Cellulophaga algicola DSM 14237: one gene and its partner. The protein of the gene in region 1 interacts with the protein of each later gene in a pairwise test. Links are inferred from orthologs where the notes say so. Each region holds a gene or a part of one and is shown on either strand. Other genes may lie near its edges.

Region 1 (11,134 bases):
ATTTTCCATTAGCATCTGTAGTCACTTGTTTTTCACAATGAAGACATTTGTATTCTTTAATATGAGAAGTTACTTTTCTAGACATGGTATAATGATGTCCGAAAATAGAGCAGCAAAAGGCGTTAAATCTTGAGCCGCAGCTAGAAATTACTTTCTTCATAGTTTAGTTTTTTATGATGCACGTAAGCTTTGGGAACTTATAGTATTGCAAATGATTGTTATAAAATTGGGTCGCAAAAACATTTTGTAATTGCTCTGTAGTTAGAACGATGTTCTTAGTGTTTTATTGAATACCACGCTATTATTTTTTTACGAAAATGATAAAACGCACATTTATTCGTCTAAATACTTAAATCATCGATAAAATACACTGCGAAACTAATATATTTTCTAGTATCTTTCCTCCTTTATTTTAGTTGATCATGCAGAATACTAAAGAAACCTTAGTAACAGCCTTTGCTCTTTTCTCTTTATTTTTTGGAGCTGGTAATTTAATATTCCCCCCACTTCTAGGATTCCAGTCTGGGAACATGTGGTGGTTAGTGGCTTTAGGCTTTTGCTTATCTGCTGTCCTTATCCCTTTATTTGGAATTTTAGCCCACGCTAAAATTCAAGGTACCATATTCGATTTTGGAAAGAAAGTGTCCCGCACCTTTAGCTTAATGTATTCCATTTTAATTTATGCAATCTCAGTAAGTTTACCTTCCCCTAGAACAGCATCTGTAACGCATGAAATAGCAGTACAGCCTTTCTTTGACTCTCCTTACATCGTCACCAGTATTATCTACTTTTCCTTGGTGTTTATTTTTGTAATGAACAGATCTAAGCTCTTAAATATTTTAGGAAAGGTCCTAACTCCGGCCATCATCCTTATTTTATTAGCCATTATAGGCATCACCGTATTTTATTTCGATTTTAATTTTGGAACTACGCATTTTGATAACCCATTCACCTACGGAATATTGGAAGGCTATCAAACATTTGATGCTATAGGTGCTGTTGTGGTAGGAGGTGTAATTATCGTTTCTGTAAATATCAGTAATAAAGAAAAGACATTTGAAGAAAAACGAGTTCTAATACGAAAAGCTGGCTGGTTAGCTGGTATTGCCTTATTTGTTATCTACGCAGGACTTATATTTACGGGAGCGGTAATGCACAATCAGTTTGATGCAGACATTACCCGAACCGCACTCTTAAATAGTATTAGTATAAAAACCTTAGGAAGTACTGCAAATCTATTTTTGAGCATCTTAGTGAGTCTTGCATGCTTTACCACAGCCGTAGGTATCGTCACAGGAACCTCCGATTTTATTAGGCATTTGTTTAATGATTCTCAAATAGCCTATATCATTACAGCAGTCTTAGGTTGTGTTTTAGGTGTAGTTATGGGACAATTTAATGTAGCATACATCGTTAATGTGGCTTTGCCAGCATTAATGTTTATCTATCCCATTACTATAGTGCTAATCTTGCTTAATATTCTACCCGAAAAATATGCGTCTACACTAGTTTTTAGAAGTGTTGTTATCGTAACGGCAATTTTTAGTATCCCAGATTTTTTAAGTACTATAGGGTATGATAATGAAGTAATCTTTCTTGAAGAACTTATCCCATTAAGCAAATACAATATGGGGTGGGTAATACCTGGATTTCTAAGCTTTGCTATTGTTAATGTATTAGGCAGTAAAAAACCTATCCATGAATAGTCTCTGACTTGCCGTAGTTTTTAATAATTTCGCCCTCGGCAACCAGCAATTCTTTCCATAGTTTATCTACATCTATTCCTTCACCATATTTTCGTGCAAAACCCAAAAATGTGGTATAATGTCCAGCCTCACTAATCATTAAATCTTTATAGAATTTAGATAATTCTTCGTCTTTAATATTTTCAGAGAGCACTTTAAAACGTTCACAACTACGTGCTTCAATCATAGCAGAAAACAACAACCTATTTACTAAAGCTTGTTGGCGGCTACCACCTTTCATTTGTACCTTAAACAATTCATTCACGTAACTATCTCTACGTTCTCTTCCTAAAGTGTATCCACGTTTTTTAATAATATCATGCACCATTTGAAAATGCTCTAACTCTTCTTGTGCCAACTTCAATAATTCTGTCACTAATTCTTCATGCTCAGAATTTAAAGAAATTATCGTAATGGCGTTGGTGGCTGCTTTTTGCTCACACCAGGCATGGTCTGTCAATATTTCTTCAATATTGGTTTCAACTAATTTAGCCCAACGTGGGTCTGTTGCCAATTTTAAACCAAGCATAATTTTTTATTTTTTGAATTAGATACTACCGCAAAGATACAGTATCAGAAGCGGAAAACCATTTGCAACATAACATTACAGATAAACTGAAATAGTTAAGGATACCATCGCCAGTAGCGTTAAAATTAATAGCAAAGGCCAAACAAATTTAAGCCACTTATCATAACCAATTTTCACCACAGAAAGTGCCGCCAAAATCATACTCGTGGGGTTTATAAAATAAAATAACCCTATCCCATACAAATAAGCATTTACTACCACTTCACGGCCAACCCCCACCGTGTCCGCTAAAGGAGACATAATTGGCATAGTCAATACTGCCATTCCTGATTGTGAAGGAATAAAAAATGCCAATCCAGAATAGATAAACATCAGCAGGTTTGCAAACACCCCTTTGTTCATTCCATCAGTGGCCGTACTTGCATAATACAATACGGTATCACTTATTAATCCATCATTCATAAGAATGGTAACCCCGCGTGCAATCCCGATAATAAAAGCAACACTCAGTAATTCTCCCGCACCTTTTGCAAATGCTGCAACAAATTGATGCTCTTTTATCTTAGCTATAATCCCAATAAGAACTGCTGCTACTAAAAAAGTACTCGTCATTTCTACAAACCACCAATCCAGAAAAGATACGCCAACAATCATAACCACAAAGGATAAGGAAAATACTAGAAGAATTAATTTTAATCTTACGGTTAATTCTTTTTGATGCCCTGACTTTAATCCAAAAGCCGCATTCATTTCTTCCTTCTGATCATAAATTAAGGACTTTGTTGGGTCTTTTTTTACTTTTTTAGCATATTTAAGAATATAAACAATACAAACAATTAAACAGAGTAGTAACATTATAGAGCGCCCCATCATACCAGTTGTCCAGCTTATTCCCGCAGCATCAGAAGCTATAATGGTGGCAAAGGGATTGGTAATACTAAATAAACAACCTACTGCAGATCCTATAAAAATGGATGCCAGCCCCACTAAAGCGTCGTATTTTGCAGCTAAAAAGACAGGAATTAATATTGGATAAAAGGCCATTGTCTCTTCTGACAAACCAAAAGTTGTTCCTCCAATTGCCACTAAGGTCGTAACCACAATGATTAGAATATATTCACGGCCATCCAGTGTTTTTGCTAAACTTGCTATTCCAGCATCAAAGGCACCGGTGTAATCCATAATTCCAATTAACCCGCCAATAATTAAGACTAAGAATATAATATCAGACGCCTCAATAATTCCTTTTATTGGCGCTTGTACAAACTCAGAGAAGCCTTGTGGCTTTGCTTCTAATTGCGTGTAGGTATTCGGAATGTTTATGGGCTTATAGATTGCTCCACTTGTAAATTTCTCTAAAGGTATTTGAATATTTAATTGCGCTAAACTCTCTTGCGTGGCAGGAATAGTTTCTGTTTCGGTAGTACTGCTTATTTCAAAGGTGTCGTTGGTAGTATTGTATTTTAAGGAGTCATATTTTCCTGCAGGAATAAACCAAGTTAAAATTGCTACTAATAATGCAATTACCATCAAGATGGTTTGAGCAGTGGGAAATTTTATAGTTTTCATTTTTGAAAAATCAAAATTAATGTAGTATTGTAAAAAATTCTTTTAAACCTGTCAAAATACTCTGGATAGCATAAGATGCCAAAATTAACCCCATCACTTTACTAATTACCGTTATACCGTATTCTCCAACTTTTTCCTGGACTACATTGGCAGCCAATAATAGTAAACAGGTTAAGGCCACTACAATCAAAACTAAAATAGTGGTTATCGCCTGCTGTTCTAAGGAGTAAATATTGTTGTTTGTCATTAATACTACCGCCATAATTGCTCCTGGCGATGCAATAGAAGGAATTGCAATTGGAAAAATTGAAACGTGCTTATAGTCTTTAATCTGATTTTTTTCATTTTCTGGTTTTCCATCACCAAAAATCATTGTTAAGGCAAACAAGAAAAGAATAACACCTCCCGAAATTTGAAATGCATCTAAAGAAACCTCCATTCCTTCTAAAATAAATTGACCAATACCTATAAAAAAGAGTAAAATCATAAAAGCTATTAACGAAGCTCTTACCGCTATTTTTCTTTTATGTTTGGTATCAAAATTCTTAGTTGCTTCTAAATAAACAGGTACTGAACCTAAAGGATCAATAACCGCAATTAAGAAAAATATAGTCGTAATTATTTCTTTCATAATAAACCTACATTATAGTACCAAAGGTTAAAACACGAATACATGCCAAACCAAGGCTCCAAATTAAAAAAACATACCCTAAAATTACACTGCTCATTTTGTTAAACTCTTCATAAAGATATTTTAAAAGCAAACCTTAAAGAGAACAAGCTCGTAGATAAGACATACTTAACTAAAAATATACGTATGAAAACTATTGCAATTATAAAATCTGTGAGTCTAACAGTGGCATTTATGACCGTAAGTTTATCAATGGCACAAGATATGTCAATGGCAAAAGATAAAAAAATGAATGTGGAAACAAAAATGGTTGGTGGAGCAGAAATGTTCCCTTCTAAAGATATTGTTTCTAATGCTGTAAATTCTAAAGATCATACGACGCTAGTTGCCGCCGTGAAGGCTGCCGATTTGGTAACTACATTACAAGGTGAAGGACCATTTACCGTTTTTGCACCTACTAATGCTGCATTTGAAAAACTACCAAAAGGCACAGTAAACAACTTACTGATGATGGAAAATAAAGAGAAATTACAGGACATTCTAACCTATCATGTATTGGCAGGGAAATATGCTGCTAAGGATATTATGAAAGCTGTGAACAAAGGAAAAGGCAAAGCCGAATTTAAAACTGTAAATGGAGGTGTTTTAAAAGTAATGCTTGATGGGGATACCATTAAAATTATAGATGGAACAGGGCATATGGGTACAGTGACCATTGCAGATGTAAACCAATCGAATGGAGTTATACATGTCATTGACACTGTAGTCTTACCAGGCATGTAATACAAGCGCTTTCTGAAACAAAAAACGACCCTATAGGGTCGTTTTTTTTATTTTTTTAATTTAGAAACATCAATCTTGTACAACTCTGCAGCATTCTGCCAAAGAATTAATTCTTTCTTATCTTCTGGAATATTTAAGTGTTTCATAAACTTTAAATATGATTTCATATTAGAGATGGGCCAATCTGTACCATAGAGTAAGTATTTTGGATTCCCTGCATAGGTAATCATTTCTTCAATCCCTTTTTTCATGTATTTTTCGAACTTCGTAGAAAAATCACCCAAAACCAGACCAGAAATATCTGCGTATACATTCTTATTCTTGTAGACCACTTCCATACAATCTTTTATCCACGGATTTCCTACATGGCAAATAACAATTTTTAAATCGGGATAATCAACCGCTAAATCATCAATATGTATAGGATGAGAATATTTAATCCTACCGGTTGGTGCGTAGGTATCTCCAGAGTGAAACATTACCGGAACATCATACTCCAATGCCATTTCATACACCACTTTTAACCGAATATCATTGGGATAAAATGGCTCGTATCCAGGATAAAATTTCAAAGCTTTTATAAGTCCTTGTTCCAGATAATCGCCTATTTCTCTTAAATCCCGGTAGGTATAATTCAAATAACTAATCCCCGCTACAACACCCAAATTATCTCTACCACTAATAGCCTCAACCACTTGCTTTGTGCTAGGTCTATGTTCATTTACCTTATACGAGGTTAATACCAAAGAATAATCTACCTTATTTTCAATCATGGTTTCGGTAAGCTTATCTAAGCACTCTTCAAGAGAAACCACCCGATCTTCGTGATAGTTATTTATGTGTGTATGAACATCTATAATCATAGGTAAAATTTTAGTTTTTATTCATTAAATCTTCAATCTCTTCTGCTTCAATAGGAATATTTTGCATCAAATTAAAAGGAGCTCCTTTTTCTTGAATTACCACATCATCTTCTAAACGAATTCCCATATGTTCATTAGGAATATAAATTCCTGGTTCAACAGTAAAAACCATATTGGCTTTCATCGGAGTCTTAAGTGCCCCATAATCATGGGTGTTTAATCCTATATGATGACTAGTACCGTGCATAAAATATTTTTTATAGGCAGGCCATTCTGGATTTTCATTTTGAACATCTGCCGTATCAAGTAATTTAAGTCCGATTAATTCAGAGGTCATCATTTTACCTACCTCCTTATGGTATTCTGCCCAAATAGTTCCAGGAACTAACATTTTGGTCGCTTCATTTTTTACCCGAAGCACGGCATTATAAACTTCTTTTTGCCGTGGTGTGAATTTTCCATTAACAGGAATAGTTCTAGATAAATCACTTGAATAATTTGCATATTCTGCTGCAACATCCATCAAAATTAAATCACCCGATTTACATTGTTGGTTATTCTCAATATAATGAAGTACGTTAGCATTATTTCCCGATGCTATGATTGGCGTATACGCAAAACCTTTTGACCTATTGCGAATAAACTCATGCAATAGTTCTGCTTCAATCTCATACTCCCAAACATCTGGCTGAACAAAACTAAGCAATCTTCTAAAACCTTTCTCCGTGATAGTACACGCCGTTTGCATTAACGCTAATTCCTCTGGTTCTTTTACACCTCTAATTTCCTGTAAAATAGGATTGCTTTTTGCATATTGATGTGCTGGAAACTGCAATTTACATTTTTGAATAAAACGATCTTCTCTTGTTTGTGTTTCTACCGCCTGTCTGTAATGCTCATTTGTATTAAAGTAAACGGTATTAGCTTCCGTCATTACATCAAAGAAAATCTTTTCAAAATCTTCTAACCAGTATACTGTTTCTATCCCAGAAACTATAGTTGCTTTTTCTTTGGTTAGCTTCTCTCCTTCCCAAACAGCAATATGTTCATTTGTTTCACGAACAAAGAGTACTTCACGGTGTTTTTTATTTAATGCATCTGGAAATAAAAGTAAAATAGTTTCTTCTTGATCTGCTCCTGAAAGATAAAATATGTCCCGGTGTTGCTCAAAAGGCATGGTACTATCTGCACTTATAGGATACACATCATTAGAGTTAAAAACAGCAATACTTTTTGGAAGCATAGCCGCCATAAATTTCTTTCTGTTTTTTATAAAAAGGGTATTTGGTATTAAATCGTATTTCATTATAACTGGTATTTTTTTTATTAAAATCGGCTAGAGTTTGCCTGGTCATATAAATCACGAGATTTGTGAAATAAAGCGGCTACTACTTTTAACCACTTCAAAAATAAGAATTAATACAGACAAGCCCTTAGTAATAGAAAGGTAATATTTTTCTCTTTTACACGCAGGACCTTATAATTTATGCGTTAGATTTCTTAACTTTCCGATGACTAATTACAACCAACTCCAAATGAACAAATTTCTAGGCTTACCCCTATTACTTTCTGCTACATTTATCTTTGCTCAGAATTCACCTTCAAGCTCAGAAGATGTATTAAATGCGTTACACCAAAAAGAACAATTAACAAATAGTTCTATTGTAAAAAACATTCCTTTTACTAATGTAGGACCTACTGTAATGAGTGGCCGCGTAGTAGATGTTGATGTAAACCCACAAAATCCAACAGAATTTTATGTCGGTTATGCCTCTGGAGGGGTTTGGCATACCAAGAATAATGGTACCACTTTTACCCCTATTTTAGACAATGCTCCTACTCAGAATGTAGGGGATATTGCTGTAGATTGGAATAACGGCATTATCTGGGTGGGTACTGGAGAAAATAACGCTTCTAGATCTTCTTATGCCGGTATTGGTATTTTAAAATCTACAGATCAGGGAAAAACATGGGAAAATGTTGGCTTATTAGATGCTCAACATATTGGTAGAATATTGATAAATCCTAACGATGCAGACGATGTAATTGTTGGCGCTACTGGTCATTTGTATTCTGACAATGAAGAACGCGGAATTTACAAAACAACAGATGGTGGTAAATCATGGAAAAAGACCTTATTTATTAATGCAGCCACAGGCGTTATTGATGTTGCTGTTGCCCCTAATAATTTTAACATCATGTATGCAGCAACCTGGGAAAAAAATAGAAAAGCTTGGGATTTTTCTGGGAATGGCAATGGTTCAGGAATATATAAAAGTAAGGACGCAGGTGCTACTTGGAAAAAAATAACTACGCCAGAAAGCGGCTTTCCTACAGGTAAAGGTGTCGGAAGAATTGGTTTAGCTGTTTTTGATGAAAACACAGTATATGCGGTTCACGACAATCAATTTAGAAGAGAGAAATCAGGATCTTTAAAAAAATCAGAAGGATTAACAAAAGAAGATTTTAAAACAATGTCTGCTGATGACCTTTTAAAGACAGAAGACAAAAAACTAAATGAATACCTAAAAACCAATGGATTTCAAGAAAAATACCGCGCAGACAATGTAAAACAATTGGTAAGAAGCGGGAGCGTTAAACCAATAGATTTAGCCAAATATTTAGAAGATGCCAATTCTATGCTTTTTGATACTCCAGTAATTGGTGCTGAAGTCTACAGAAGTAACGACGGTGGTACTACCTGGAAAAAACAAAATGAAAACTATATAGATGATTTGTTTTATAGCTACGGCTATTATTTTGCTCAAATAAATGTAGACCCTAGTAATGTAAATAAGATTTATTTAGCTGGTGTACCTATTATTAAATCTGATGATGGCGGAAAAACTTATACTTCTATAAATGGTGATAATGTTCATGCAGATCATCATGCCCTATGGGTAAATCCTAAAATGCCTGGTCATTTAATCAATGGAAATGATGGTGGTATTAACATCTCATACGATGATGGTGCTAATTGGATTAAAAGCAATACACCTGCAGTAGGCCAATTCTATGCCATTAATGTAGATAATGAAAAACCTTACAACATCTATGGTGGCCTTCAAGATAATGGTGTTTGGAAAGGTGCACATACAGCAAAAGAGAATGTAGAATGGCATCAAAGCGGAGACTACCCTTGGAAATCCATTATGGGTGGCGATGGTATGCAGGTTCAAATAGACAGTCGCAATGCAAATATTGTATACACAGGTTTTCAGTTTGGAAACTATTTTCGTTTAGATTTAGAAAACAAAAAGCAAGATTATATTCAGCCTAAACATGAATTAGGAGAAACACCCTATCGTTTTAATTGGCAAACTCCTATTTTACTATCCTCTCATAACCAAGATATACTTTACTTGGGAGGTAATAAATTACATAGATCTCTAAATCAAGGAACAGATTGGGAAACAATCTCTACGGATTTAACAAACGGCGGAAAAGAAGGAAATGTAGCTTTCGGGACATTAACTACGCTATCAGAGTCTCCTTTTAAATTTGGATTAATCTATACCGGTAGTGATGATGGCTTGGTGTACATGTCACAAAATGGTGGCGGCAGCTGGGACAACATCGCTAACTCCTTACCAAAAAACCTTTGGGTTACACGAGTTTTAGCTTCTAAATATAAAAAGGAACGCGTATACGTTACGCTAAATGGCTATAGAAGCGATGATTTTGAAGCTTATATTTATGTAAGTGATGATTTTGGGAAAACATGGCAAGACATCGCCAATAACATTCCTTCTTCTCCGGTAAATGTTATTATAGAAGATCCTGAAAACGAAAATTTATTATTTGTAGGAACCGATAATGGATTATACGCATCTTTTAATAGAGGAGAATCTTGGGAGGTTTTCCAAAATGATATCCCAAATGTTGCCATACATGATTTAGTCATACAGGCCGAAGCAAAACATTTAATTGTGGGTACTCACGGCCGCAGTATTTACAAGGCAGATATTAGCAGTTTACAAAAAATGACTCCTGAAATGTTAGCAAAAGATATTTATGTTTTTCTACCAGAGAACATAACGCATTCTTCTAAATGGGGATCTTCTTGGAGCTCATGGGGTAAACCGCAAACACCTGGGTTAGACCTGAATTTTTTCACAAAAAATTCAGGAACACTAGAGGCCACAATATTCGCAAACAATGGCATTGAAGTAAGCACAACAACACTACAGACAGATAAAGGGCTTAATATATTATCCTACGATTTAGCGTTTTCTAAATCAGGAAAATCGGCATATCTAAAGAAAGTAAAAACAGAATTAAAAGAAGCTACTAATGGTAAAACGTACTTGCCAAAAGGGAACTACACCATCAAATTAGTAGGAAAAGGTATTAAAGAAACCGTCGCTTTTGAAATTGAATAGTACACACTAACGATGAAATTAACAAAAACAACCGCACTACCAGAACTTGGGGTCTCTCATGATCCCGAAATCAAAAAGAAAGTTTTCATAGGCAAAGGAGAAATACCCCAGCTTATGATGTATGGTAGTGCTATGTTTACGCCAGGGCAGTTAGTAGAATTACATAAACATGACACCATGTTTGAAGTATTTTACATTCAAAGTGGCAAAGCAGAATTTACTGTAAATACTAAAAAATTTATCGTAGAAAAAGGAGACTGTATCACTATTGAACCTGGTGAAATTCATGCACAAAGCAATCCTTTTGATGAAAATGTAACGTGGACTTACTTTGGTATCGCAACCGACTAATTAATAGATTATGGATTTAACTTTAGGTATACCAGCTTTACTTTTCCCCGCAATTTCGTTGACTATGTTGGCGTATAATGCTCGTTATTTAGCCATCGCAGCTTTAATTAGGCAGTTGCATCAAAAATATCAAGAAACTGGATCATCATCGGTAAGTTTGCAAGTGAAAAAATTGAGCAAGCGTTTAACTATCATCAAAAACATGCAGGCATCTGCTATTTTGAGCTTTTTACTCGCAGTAATTACCATGTCTTTAATTTATGTACAACTCGATTTTTGGG
Region 2 (11,080 bases), 1.3 Mb from region 1 along the record:
ACCATAAGTGCTCTTATAAACTATCACAATTAAATTCTTCTTTGTCCTTTTTTGAAGGTTTTTGAGTGGGTTTACCACCTTCTTTTTCTAGAAGCATCATTGTAATTAGTTCGTTTCGTTCTTTTGCTATAGCTTCCCTTTGTAATTTGTCTTTTTCAATATCAAAATAAACAGCACCATCAACTAGTGTTTTTTCAGATTTAGCGTAAACGGATAATGGATGATCTGACCACAAAACTAAATCAGCATCTTTACCTTCTTTTATACTTCCTGTTCTATCATCTAAGTGTAAAAGTTTTGCAGGATTAATAGTAACCATCTTCCAAGCCTCTTCCTCAGAAACGCCACCATATTTTACAATTTTACCAGCTTCTTGATTAAGTCTACGAGACATTTCGCGATCATCACTATTAATGGCTACCGTAATTCCTTGACTGTGCATAATAGCTGCATTGTAAGGTATTGCGTCATTAACTTCATATTTATAGGCCCACCAATCGCTAAATGTAGAAGCACCAACACCGTGTTCTTTCATTTTATCGGCAACTTTATAACCTTCTAAAATATGCGTAAATGTGTTGATTCTAAAGTTGAATTTATCAGCAACTTTCATTAACATATTAATTTCACTTTGTACATAAGAGTGACAACTAATAAAACGCTCACCATTTAGAATTTCAGCAATAACTTCCATCTCTTCGTCGTAGCGGTACGATTTTCCACTTTTCTTAAGTGCATCGTATTCTTTTCCTCTTTGAAAATAATTGATATATACTTGTTCAACACCCATTCTTGTTTGTGGAAAACGACTGAAACTACCCCAGTTAGATTGTTTTACATTTTCACCCAAAGCAAATTTTATAAATTTAGGACTGTTGTCGTAAATCATGTTTTTTGCAGATTCGCCCCATTTTAATTTTATGATTGCAGAACGACCACCGATTGGGTTTGCAGAACCATGCAAGAGTTGGCCAGAGGTAACACCACCCGCCAAGTTGCGGTAAATATTCATGTCTTCAATATTCACAACGTCTTCCATAGTAACTTCTGCAGAAGAGTTTTGCCCTGCTTCATTTACATCTAAAAGTGCTATATGGGTGTGTTCATCTATAATTCCTGCCGTTAAATGCTTACCAGTAGCATCTATAACTTTTGCGCTACCGCCATTTAAATTCGTGCCAATTTTAGTAATTTTTCCATTTTTGACCAGAACATCGGTATTTTTTAAAACTCCTGCATCTTCGCTAGTCCATACTGTAGCGTTTTTAAATAAGATAGTTTCTTGCTGAGGTATTGAAGTATAACCGTATCCAATATTAGGGTAGGTTATAGGCATAATCTTAGGAGTTTTTTTCTCCTTTTCGTCCTTCTCTTTGTCTTCAAAACTTTTTGTTTTTGTTGCTTTAAAATTACCTTCTTTTCCGTTTGGTAAAATTAATCGTCCTGATAATTCATCGGTTGTAGTCACCAACCCGGTCATCCGGTATATTTTTTTACCTTCATCTGTGGAAAAGGATACATCTAACCAGTCATTTGCAAAACTAATTTTAGCTTTTAGTTTTACGGTGTCTTGCTTAATATCAACTTTAGGCTTGCTAGCTTCTCCAGTTATAGAGATAGCAAACGCAGTACCATCAGTATTTAAACTATAATCACCTCTAATATCTTTTAAGTTGATGTCATTTACGATGGTCTTACTACCTTGAACCCAGTTTTCATATAAGGTTGTATTCTTTTCAAAAATATCACCAGAGGTAATTAAGAAGTTGGCATAACTACCTGTTTGTAAAGAACCTATTTTTGAACTTTTACCTAATATAGCTGCGGGTACGGTTGTTAGTGCTTCTAAAGCTTTTGTTTTTGAAAGTCCGTAAGTAATAGCTTTCATTATATTTTCTTTAAATTTTGCAGATGATTTTGAATCATGTATGGTAAAAGAAAAGGAAATACCATTATCTGCCATCATTTTAGGTGTCAAAGGCGCTTGATTCCAGTAGCGCATATCTTCTAATGAGACATAACCTGCTTGGTAGGGGTTAGCTACATCATAGGCATCAGGAAAATTTAAGGGCAAAATATATTGTGCACCTGTAGCTTTTATATCGGCAATGTTTTCATACTCATCGCCACCAGCAACAATCGCATATTGTATGCCATTAGCGTCTCCTATTTTATCGGCTAATAGATCATTGCCTTTGTCTTTAGCTTCAAAAATTTGCACTAAATTTTTATTAGCAATTAGAGCCTCTAGGGAACGGTCTTTAGTTTCAGATTTTCCTTGAGCATACCAGCTCATATCGCTGTACATTTGGCGCAATAGGGCAGTAGTACCCATTAATGATGTTGGATACGACTGATTTTTTATCACACTACGCTCAAAAGAAAAGTATTGTGCAGATTTATCATCTAATACACGGTTGGCATCAGTGCCATCTGTATTTAATGCGATTAAGACTCCAGTACCTCTAGCAATTCCGTCTTGAAGGTGACTGTTTACAACGCCAAATCCAGCTTCTAATAATTCTTTTGCTTTTTTAGTATCATATTTAAATTCGGTGATGCCATTTTTCTCTGGCATAATATGATCATTCCAGTAGAAACCTTCTCTTGTAGGTTCGTAGGATGCTGTTCTTCCGCTTCTAGATGGTCGCTTTGGTTTTTCAATTCCAAAATCAGAATAGATATCAATAAAAGAAGGGTAGATAGACTTTCCGCTCAAATCAATAGTAACGGTGTTTTTTGGTACCATAACTGTTTTACCAGCTTGCACTACTTTACCATTTTGGATTAAAAGTGTTCCGTTCTCAATAATTTGAGTTGGCGTTACATAAATTTTAGCGTTGGTAAAAGCCGTGTAGTTGTTGTTTTTAGATTTTACACCATCATTTTTAGGAAAATAATCTTGCGCAAATAGATAACTGCTGCACCATAGGAAGGTGAGCACGAGTAATCGCATTTTCATATATGTAGTTTTAGTTAATTAGTCTGTCTTAAAAATAAGTTAAATAGCAAGTATATGGAAAGTATCACTTTGATTTTAACAGAGTATTGGCATCCTTATATCAACTTATAAAAAAAACAGCTTTAAAATTGAAAATAGATATTTTACAACGGATATTTTTGATGATAACTTACGAGCAAGAAAACTACTTTACTATAGCTTTTAATGCCATCGTCTTGTTTATTCGCTTTTAGAAAAGAATTAAAAACCGCTTTAAATAGGGGTTCTGTTACGTTTTCATACTGCAACCAAAAGGTGTTTAATTCCTGATAATTCTGTAAAACACCAGCGTTTACTTTAGCTATTAATCTTTTAAAAAGTGCATTATCATTCTCTTTAATATTGCTTAAACAGTAACTCAATGCATACGCATATGCTGAATATTTAAATTGTATATCGTCATTATTTAAGGTTACTAAATAGCCGATTAAATTGGTTTCATTTTCTGCAGAATATCCTAATTGATGTCCTATTTCATGACCAGTAATAACCGGAAAACGGAATGCTGGAATAAGCGCGTTTACTTGGGCTTCATTGGTAAACGGATTTAGATACCCACCATAACCCATGTAACTTAAAGGGTAACTAAATAAAGATTCCTTTATACTTTTTTGATGGTAAGCTAGTATCGGATGAATTTTTTCTAAGCTTTTGTATCCTTCAATTGTTTTTTGGAAAATTTCTGTATTGGAATAGGGGATTTTTACCATTTTAGTGGTGTCTCCCGTAATAGTCATTTGGGTTTGGTTCGTTTTTATAATTAATTGTTCTACAAAAGAAATAAGTTCTTTTTTTGAAGTCTTTTCTTCTAATGCTAGTTTTTTTGAAATGGGTTCACGGTGGTAGTTGAGCCCCCAAGAAATATTAAAGGTGAAATAAGCAACAGCAAGAACCACCGCAATATTTCTTAAGAAAAGTAGTTTGTGAGAACAAATATATGTTCTTTTAACAATTAGATACCTAAGGGCATATAAAATTAAGAAGGCATACAACACATCGCCTACAGAAAAAGGAATCCATCCTATAATAAAGCGAAAAAATTTAGAAGAATAGGGGTAGATTCCTGTACTGAAATAGTTTTCAATATATTCAGGATAGTTACTTAGCCATTGAACTAGAAGAAACTGCAACGGTAGGCTTAATGCAATTACATTTTTAAATTTATTATTCATTAATCAAATTAAAAATTTCCAGTCTCAAAAATACGGTATTCTTTAAGTATCCGTATTTTTGAAGAAGATAAAAAAATTATGAGTAAAGAGATAAGACAACTAGAGCCTAAAGCTGTTTGGAATAAGTTTGCAGATTTGAATGCGGTACCAAGACCTTCAAAAAAAGAAGAACGTGTTATTGAATTCATGTTAGATTTCGGAAAAAGTTTAGGGTTTGAAACTTTTAAGGATGACGTAGGGAATGTAATTATTAGAAAACCAGCAACTAAAGGTTTTGAAAAGCGTAAGATGGTAACGCTTCAATCTCATTTAGATATGGTACATCAAAAAAATAACGATACCGTTTTTGACTTTGATACACAAGGTATTGAAATGTTTATTGCAGGTGATTGGGTAAAAGCAAAAGGGACAACTCTTGGTGCGGATAATGGTATGGGAGTTGCTACAATCATGGCACTTCTAGAAAGTACAGCTATTGCTCACCCAGCTTTAGAGGCATTGTTTACCATAGATGAAGAAACTGGAATGACAGGTGCCATGGGGTTAAAAGGAGGTGTTCTAAAAGGAGATATCTTACTTAATTTAGATACGGAAGAAGATGATGAAATAGATATAGGATGTGCGGGTGGTATTGATGTTACTGCCAAACGAAACTATAAAGAACGATCTAAACCAATGGGCGCTGTTGCTTTTGAAATTAAAGTAAAAGGGCTTACTGGCGGACATAGTGGAATGGATATTCATAAAGGTTTGGGTAATGCCAATAAATTAATGAACCGTATCTTGTATTTAGGATCAGAAAAATATAAGCTTAGCATATCAGAAATAAATGGAGGAAGTCTCCGTAATGCAATACCAAGAGAAAGTGTTGCAATAGTTTGTTTGAAAAAAGCGAATGTTGAAGATTTTCAAAAAGATTTTGAATTATGGGCGAATGCAATCAAGGCTGAAAAATTAGGTACAGAACCTAATATGGTAATTAGCTTATCTGAAGCTGAAAAACCGAAGTCGGTTATGAATTTTAAAACGCAAGCATCATTATTAAAGTCTTTATACACGGCACACAATGGCGTGTATACGATGAGTGCTGCTATTGATGGTCTAGTAGAAACTTCTAATAATGTTGCACGTGTAAAAGTAGGAGCCGGAAAAATACATATTGGTTGTTTGACACGTTCTTCTGTAGATTCTTCAAAAATAGATCTATCGAATGCTTTAATAGCAGCTTTTGAACTGGCGGGTTGTAAAGTAAGCTTAAGTGGCGATTATCCGGGATGGAATCCTAATCCTGATTCTGCTATTTTAGAGGTGCTAAAGGCACAATATAAGACGGTTTTTAAAGAAGAACCAAAAGTTGTAGCGTGTCATGCAGGTTTAGAATGTGGAATTCTAGGGCAGAATTATCCAGACCTTGATATGATTAGTTATGGTCCAACCATTAAAGGGGCACATTCTCCAGACGAACGGGTAAGTATCTCATCTGTACAGAAGTTTTGGAAGTTTACTTTAGATATTCTTGAAAATATTCCAGAGTAAATAAACCATAATTGCACTTTTAAAGTTAAATTTGAAACTTAAATAATTAAACCATAGATAATGAAAACAAGTATTTTGATGGCTGTTTTTGCTTTAGGAACAATTAGTTTACAGGCACAATTCGGTAAAATATTAAAAAAAGGAAATGTTGACGCAGGAAAAAAAATGGTAGCTGCTGCATCTCTATCTGATGAGGATATGGCAAAGTTGTCATTAGAATCTGTTGTTTGGATGGATGAAAATAATCCTGTAGGGGAAGCAGGCGATCCGTATGCAGATCGTTTGGCAAACTTGGTAAAGGGTTTTGAAAGCGAAGATGGCCTAGATTTAAACTATAAAGTATATTTAGTAGTAGACATTAATGCTTTTGCTACGCCTGATGGTAGTGTACGTGTTATGGCTGGATTAATGGATTTAATGACAGATGATGAAATCTTAAGCGTTATTGGTCATGAAATAGGGCATGTAAAATTAGGACACTCAAAAGAACGTTATAAATCTGCTTACAAAATTTCTGCAGCTAAAGATTTAGCGGTTGCCAATACAAGTTCTGGTAAAGTTTTAGCCGATGGAGAAATTGGTGGTTTCGTAGAAAATGTATTAAATGCACAATTTTCACAGACGAATGAATCAGAATCTGATAAATACGGATTTGAGTTTTTAGTACGTCATGATTTAAATTACCATGCTATGGAAGGTGCTTTTCAGAAACTAGCTTCGTTAAGTGATAATGGAGGTAAAGGTTCTTTAACTTCTTCTCATCCAGGTTCTGCAAAACGATCTGAGAGAGCTAAAGAATGGGCTGAAAAAGAAGATGCTAAGAATTAATTAGAATTCTATAGTATAGAAAAGCTCCTTACAAATTAGTTGTAAGGAGCTTTTTTTATGTGTTAATTTAACCTCTTCTTAGTAGGTAGGATTTTTTTCTAACATTTCTGAACGGACTAACTTTCCAGAAACAGTAAGCTCACTTTCAGCCCAATTTCCTGAGCCACTAGCTCCTGGTGTTAATGCAGCGGCACTCTCATTTTTATCTGCAATAGACCAATTACACCAAGAAATTTTATTTTCGTCTAAATAGCTCCACCACGTATTGGTAGACGCTTCATCAATATACCCATTTCCAGAAGCTTCTGTAACACCATACTCCGTAACAAAAATGGCGATATCATTGTTTAAAGCTATTTGCGCTATCTCTCTTAATTCTTCTTTATGGGTAGAAGCATAGTAATGTAAGGTGTACGCTACATTTGCGTCATTAATCTTATTACCTACCACTTCATCTACACGTTGAGACCAAGTTCTAGTACCACAAATAACAAGATTGTCTGGATCATACTTTCGTATCTCTGCGATGATCGTTTCGTGGTACGGTTTTAAAACTCCAGTCCATGAAACATCTAAAGGCTCATTATACGTTTCATAGATAATATTTGGTTGGTCTCCGTATTTCTGAGCAACTTCTGCAAAGAAAGCTTTAGCCTCAGGGATATGATCTTCTGCATGGTGGCTATGCCAATCTACAATTACATAGATACCAGCATTTATAGCAGCATCTATTACAGCAAATACTTTGGCTTTTTCAGTAGCAGGGTTGCTGATGTAGCCATCTGCATCCTCAACACCCATAGCAGCTCTAACTACGGTAGCATTCCAATCTGTTTGCAGCCAGTCCACCGTTCCTGTGGTGTAGTATTGTCCCATCCATTGGCTCCAAAATAAAGACATACCTCGTAGTTGAATAGGATTGTTGTTCTTATCTACAATTTTGTTTCCTGAAACACTCAGCTGTCCATAAGCTTCCACAACATTGGTAGCTGTTGCTGTATCAGTTTCAGGTTCAGGGGTGTTTTCTGGTTCGGGAGTAGCGGGTTCTTCATCCGTAGCATCTGAAGTTTCTTCGGTGTCTACAGGGTCAATAATTTCAGGCTCTGCATCGCTGCTACAGGAGACTATAAAAAATAGGCTTAAAAATACTGTTTTGAAAAGGGGAATTCTCATCATCATTATGTGTATAGGTTAAGGGCTAAAGATATAGTAAATAAAAAACACCTGCATAGTGCGGGTGTTTTTCTATTTTTTAGTAAAAGAAGGTTTTTAATTACTCCCCAATACTTACCATTTCTAAATCGAAAACTAAATCAGTACTAGCAGGTATTGGACCACGACCAGATTCGCCATAGGCTAAATGCGAGGGAATAAAAACACGTATTTTTTGACCTACTTTCATGGTCATTACAGCTTCTTTGAAACCTGCAATCATTGGTGCATCCATGCTTATTTGCATTGGCATTGGCTCATAGCCACCTTGATCTCTTCTGTTGAAGTTAAATTGGCCATATAAGGTAGATGTTTCTTCAACGTTACTATCAAACAAACGACCATCTTCAAAATAACCGGCATAATATAAATTTGCAGTCTGACCAACTTTAGGTTTATCGCCTGTTCCTTCCTCTAGCGTAAATATCTTTAAACCAGATGCAAGAGTTTTTGCTGTTTTTTTCTGACCTTCTATAGCTTCAACGAAACTAGATGTTGCAAGATTTAATTTTTCTTCGCGTTCTGCTTCTATCCTTAAGGCTTCTTTTTCTCTTACTTCTTCATCAGCAAAATATTGTTTCATTATGGCAACAGCATCAAATTTTCTAGCTTCTTTACCATTTCTGATAATTTTCACTTTGTTCATGATCACCGCATCAACAGGCTTGTTATTCTGGCCTACAGCTACATTAGCAATACTATCGACTACTTCTATTCCGCTAACAACCTCGCCGAAAACAGTATGTTTGTTGTCTAGCCAAGGTGTAGCTTTATGGGTGATAAAAAACTGACTCCCATTTGTTTTAGGTCCTGAATTAGCCATAGAAAGAATTCCTTTTTTGCTGTGGCTTAAAGAATCTGCAAATTCATCAATAAAACGGTATCCAGGGTTTCCCATTCCACTTGCTGTAGGGTCACCACCTTGAATCATAAAATCTTTCATCACACGGTGAAACGTAAGTCCGTCATAATAATTTTTACCTTTTAAGCTATCGGTCACAAAAGGATTTTTTCCTTCGGCAAGAGATACAAAATTAGCAACAGTAACTGGTGTTTTGTCAAATTCTAATTTTACAATGATATCTCCTTGTGTTGTTTCAATATCTGCAAAGATACCATCACCTAAATCTGCCGTTTTACTAGATTTACAACTGCTTACTAAAACAGTAGCTATAAGAAATAAACTAAGAATGTTTTTCATTTTTTTAAGACTATTTATTTGTTGTGTATTTATCAATTTTTAAAATCTCTACTGATGATTTAATAGGGGTATTCGGATTAATTTTATTGTCATCTCCGTGGTATCCAAAAGCCAATGAAGACGGAAAAAGAAAAGTAGCCTTTTCATTTTCTCGCAAAAGGGTAAATGTTTTTCGTAGGCCTTTAAATAAGCTAGGTTTATTCACCTTTATATGTTGTATTCCAATTTCCTTTGCAGAATAGATGGTGTCATTAGTAAGTGTCATGATGTTGTAGGTTAGTGTAACCACATCTTCTTCTTGGGGCAGGTAGGGTAAAGAATCATTTTTAGTTTCATAATAAAACCATGATCCAGTGGTGGTTGGTATATAGGTATGTGCAGTATCTTTTTTTACCAACCCAGCTATAATTTTTTCTTCTAGTGCTAAAAGGTCTTTATTACGCTCTACTGTAGATTTTATAAGTTTTGGTGTAGAAACACGAATAGGTCTGCGCGCAACAGGCTCTTCACAGCTAATAAAAAGTAAAAAAAAGGCGCTTAAATAAAACAGATATTTCATTACTTGGTTAATTCTTTTAGGTGTTTCGGTAGCAAGTTTACAAAATAGTCTGCAGTTTCTTTTAAAGATAAGTCGCTTTTTCCTCCAGCAGCATTATTATGTCCGCCTCCATGAAAATAAGCACGCGCAAATTCATTCACAGAAAAATCGCCTTCAGACCTAAATGATATTTTGATAATACCTTCCTCTTTATTTTCAATAAAAATTACGGCAAAACGTATTCCGTTTAACGTAAGTCCATAATTTACGAACCCTTCCGTATCTCCTTTTTGATATTTATAAGTATCAAGCTCGTCTTGACTTAAGGTGATATATGCGGTATTAAATTCCTCTAAAATCACCATATTTTTTAGGGCACAACCTAAAAGATGTAATCTACTAGGAGAATTGGTATCATAAACTAGATTGTGTATGCGGGTGTTTTCTGCACCTTTATCAATAAGTTCTGCAACAATTTTGTGTGTTTTACTGGTGGTAGATGAAAATTTAAACGACCCAGTATCCGTCATAATTCCTGTGTACAGGCAATTTGCAATTTCTGGCGTAATTTTAGAGGTATCGTCTAAATAAGCAATAAAATTATAAACCATCTCGCAGGTAGAACTCATCGTAACATCAGAGTAGGTTACCAAAGCATAATCAGAAGGCTCTTGGTGATGATCAATCATAATAAAAGTAGCTGTAGCTTCTTCTAAAAAAGAGTGCATTTGACCTACTCTACCTAAATGATTAAAATCTAAGGTGAAAATTAAAGTTGCTTCTGTAATTGCTTTTTTAGCCTGTGAGTTTTCTGCCTCAAAATTTAAAATATCAGCACTGCCAGGCATCCATTTTAAAAACTTTGGCGCATCATTAGGACTAATTACGGTAGCGTCTTGCCCATTGTTTTTTAGGTAATGCCAAAGTCCTAAAGTAGAACCAATAGCATCGCCATCAGGGTTTTTATGTGGTATAATAACAATTTTTTGTGGAACGCTAAGTAGCTCCTTTATTTTACTGATGTCCTCTGAATTCATGGCGACAAAGATACTATTTTATACTATAGTGGTTATATTGAAATTGCTATTTTTGTAAGGAAACAATATTTGAAAATGAAGAGATTACAAAACATATTTTATGCTGTGTTTATTTTATTCGGATTTTCCCCAGGGAAGGCTCAGACAGACACAACGGCTATAGCTACAACTAAGATGGCAGATTTTACGATTGCTTTTGGTTCTTGTAATAAAAATTCTATCCCTAATTTATTGTGGGATGATATTTTAAATACCCATCCCGATGTATGGATTTGGGGAGGTGATAATGTGTATGCAGATACGGATAACATGCAGAAGCTTCAGGAATTTTACGAAGCGCAAGAAAATGTTGAAGGATATAAAAAATTAAAGGAAAAAGTTCCTGTGATTGGTACTTGGGATGATCATGATTACGGTTTAAATGATGGTGGAGTAGAGTATAAATCGAAGAAAGAAAGTCAGCAAGTATTCCTAGATTTTTTTAAAGTACCTAAAGGGAGTCCACGTAGAGCCCAAGAAGGCGTGTATGCTGTGCATAATTATGAGACGCCTAAA

What was found.
Region 2: the proteins of CELAL_RS07950 (region 1) and CELAL_RS13735 interact in binary tests that used the Escherichia coli proteins (3 or more experiments, as listed by UniProt). The link is inferred for Cellulophaga algicola DSM 14237 from one-to-one orthologs.

What each region holds. Positions count from the first base shown.
Region 1 is NC_014934.1:1,844,159-1,855,292, reverse strand. The notes cover bases 5,279-8,173. They hold CELAL_RS07950 (aminopeptidase P family protein), read right to left. Parts: upstream 7,427-8,173; coding sequence 6,131-7,426; downstream 5,279-6,130. Other genes in these bases: CELAL_RS07945 (VPS10 domain-containing protein), read left to right, coding at 7,656-8,173; CELAL_RS07955 (amidohydrolase family protein), read right to left, coding at 5,305-6,120. Also shown: CELAL_RS07985 (hypothetical protein), read right to left, coding at 1-160; brnQ (branched-chain amino acid transport system II carrier protein), read left to right, coding at 423-1,706; miaE (tRNA-(ms[2]io[6]A)-hydroxylase), read right to left, coding at 1,693-2,274; CELAL_RS07970 (YfcC family protein), read right to left, coding at 2,350-3,843; CELAL_RS07965 (MarC family protein), read right to left, coding at 3,860-4,474; CELAL_RS07960 (fasciclin domain-containing protein), read left to right, coding at 4,661-5,257; more of CELAL_RS07945, read left to right, coding at 8,174-10,502; CELAL_RS07940 (cupin domain-containing protein), read left to right, coding at 10,515-10,853; CELAL_RS07935 (DUF2721 domain-containing protein), read left to right, coding at 10,864-11,134.
Region 2 is NC_014934.1:3,168,443-3,179,522, forward strand. The notes cover bases 3,640-6,480. They hold CELAL_RS13735 (aminoacyl-histidine dipeptidase), read left to right. Parts: upstream 3,640-4,251; coding sequence 4,252-5,709; downstream 5,710-6,480. Other genes in these bases: CELAL_RS13730 (DUF3810 domain-containing protein), read right to left, coding at 3,640-4,173; CELAL_RS13740 (M48 family metallopeptidase), read left to right, coding at 5,770-6,480. Outside these bases: CELAL_RS13725 (amidohydrolase family protein), read right to left, coding at 14-2,962; more of CELAL_RS13730, read right to left, coding at 3,106-3,639; more of CELAL_RS13740, read left to right, coding at 6,481-6,537; CELAL_RS13745 (glycoside hydrolase family 5 protein), read right to left, coding at 6,616-7,716; CELAL_RS13750 (peptidylprolyl isomerase), read right to left, coding at 7,811-8,950; gliding motility-associated peptidyl-prolyl isomerase GldI, read right to left, coding at 8,961-9,509; CELAL_RS13760 (DHH family phosphoesterase), read right to left, coding at 9,509-10,525; CELAL_RS13765 (alkaline phosphatase D family protein), read left to right, coding at 10,601-11,080. UniProt on the Escherichia coli protein: Dipeptidase with broad substrate specificity. Requires dipeptide substrates with an unblocked N-terminus and the amino group in the alpha or beta position.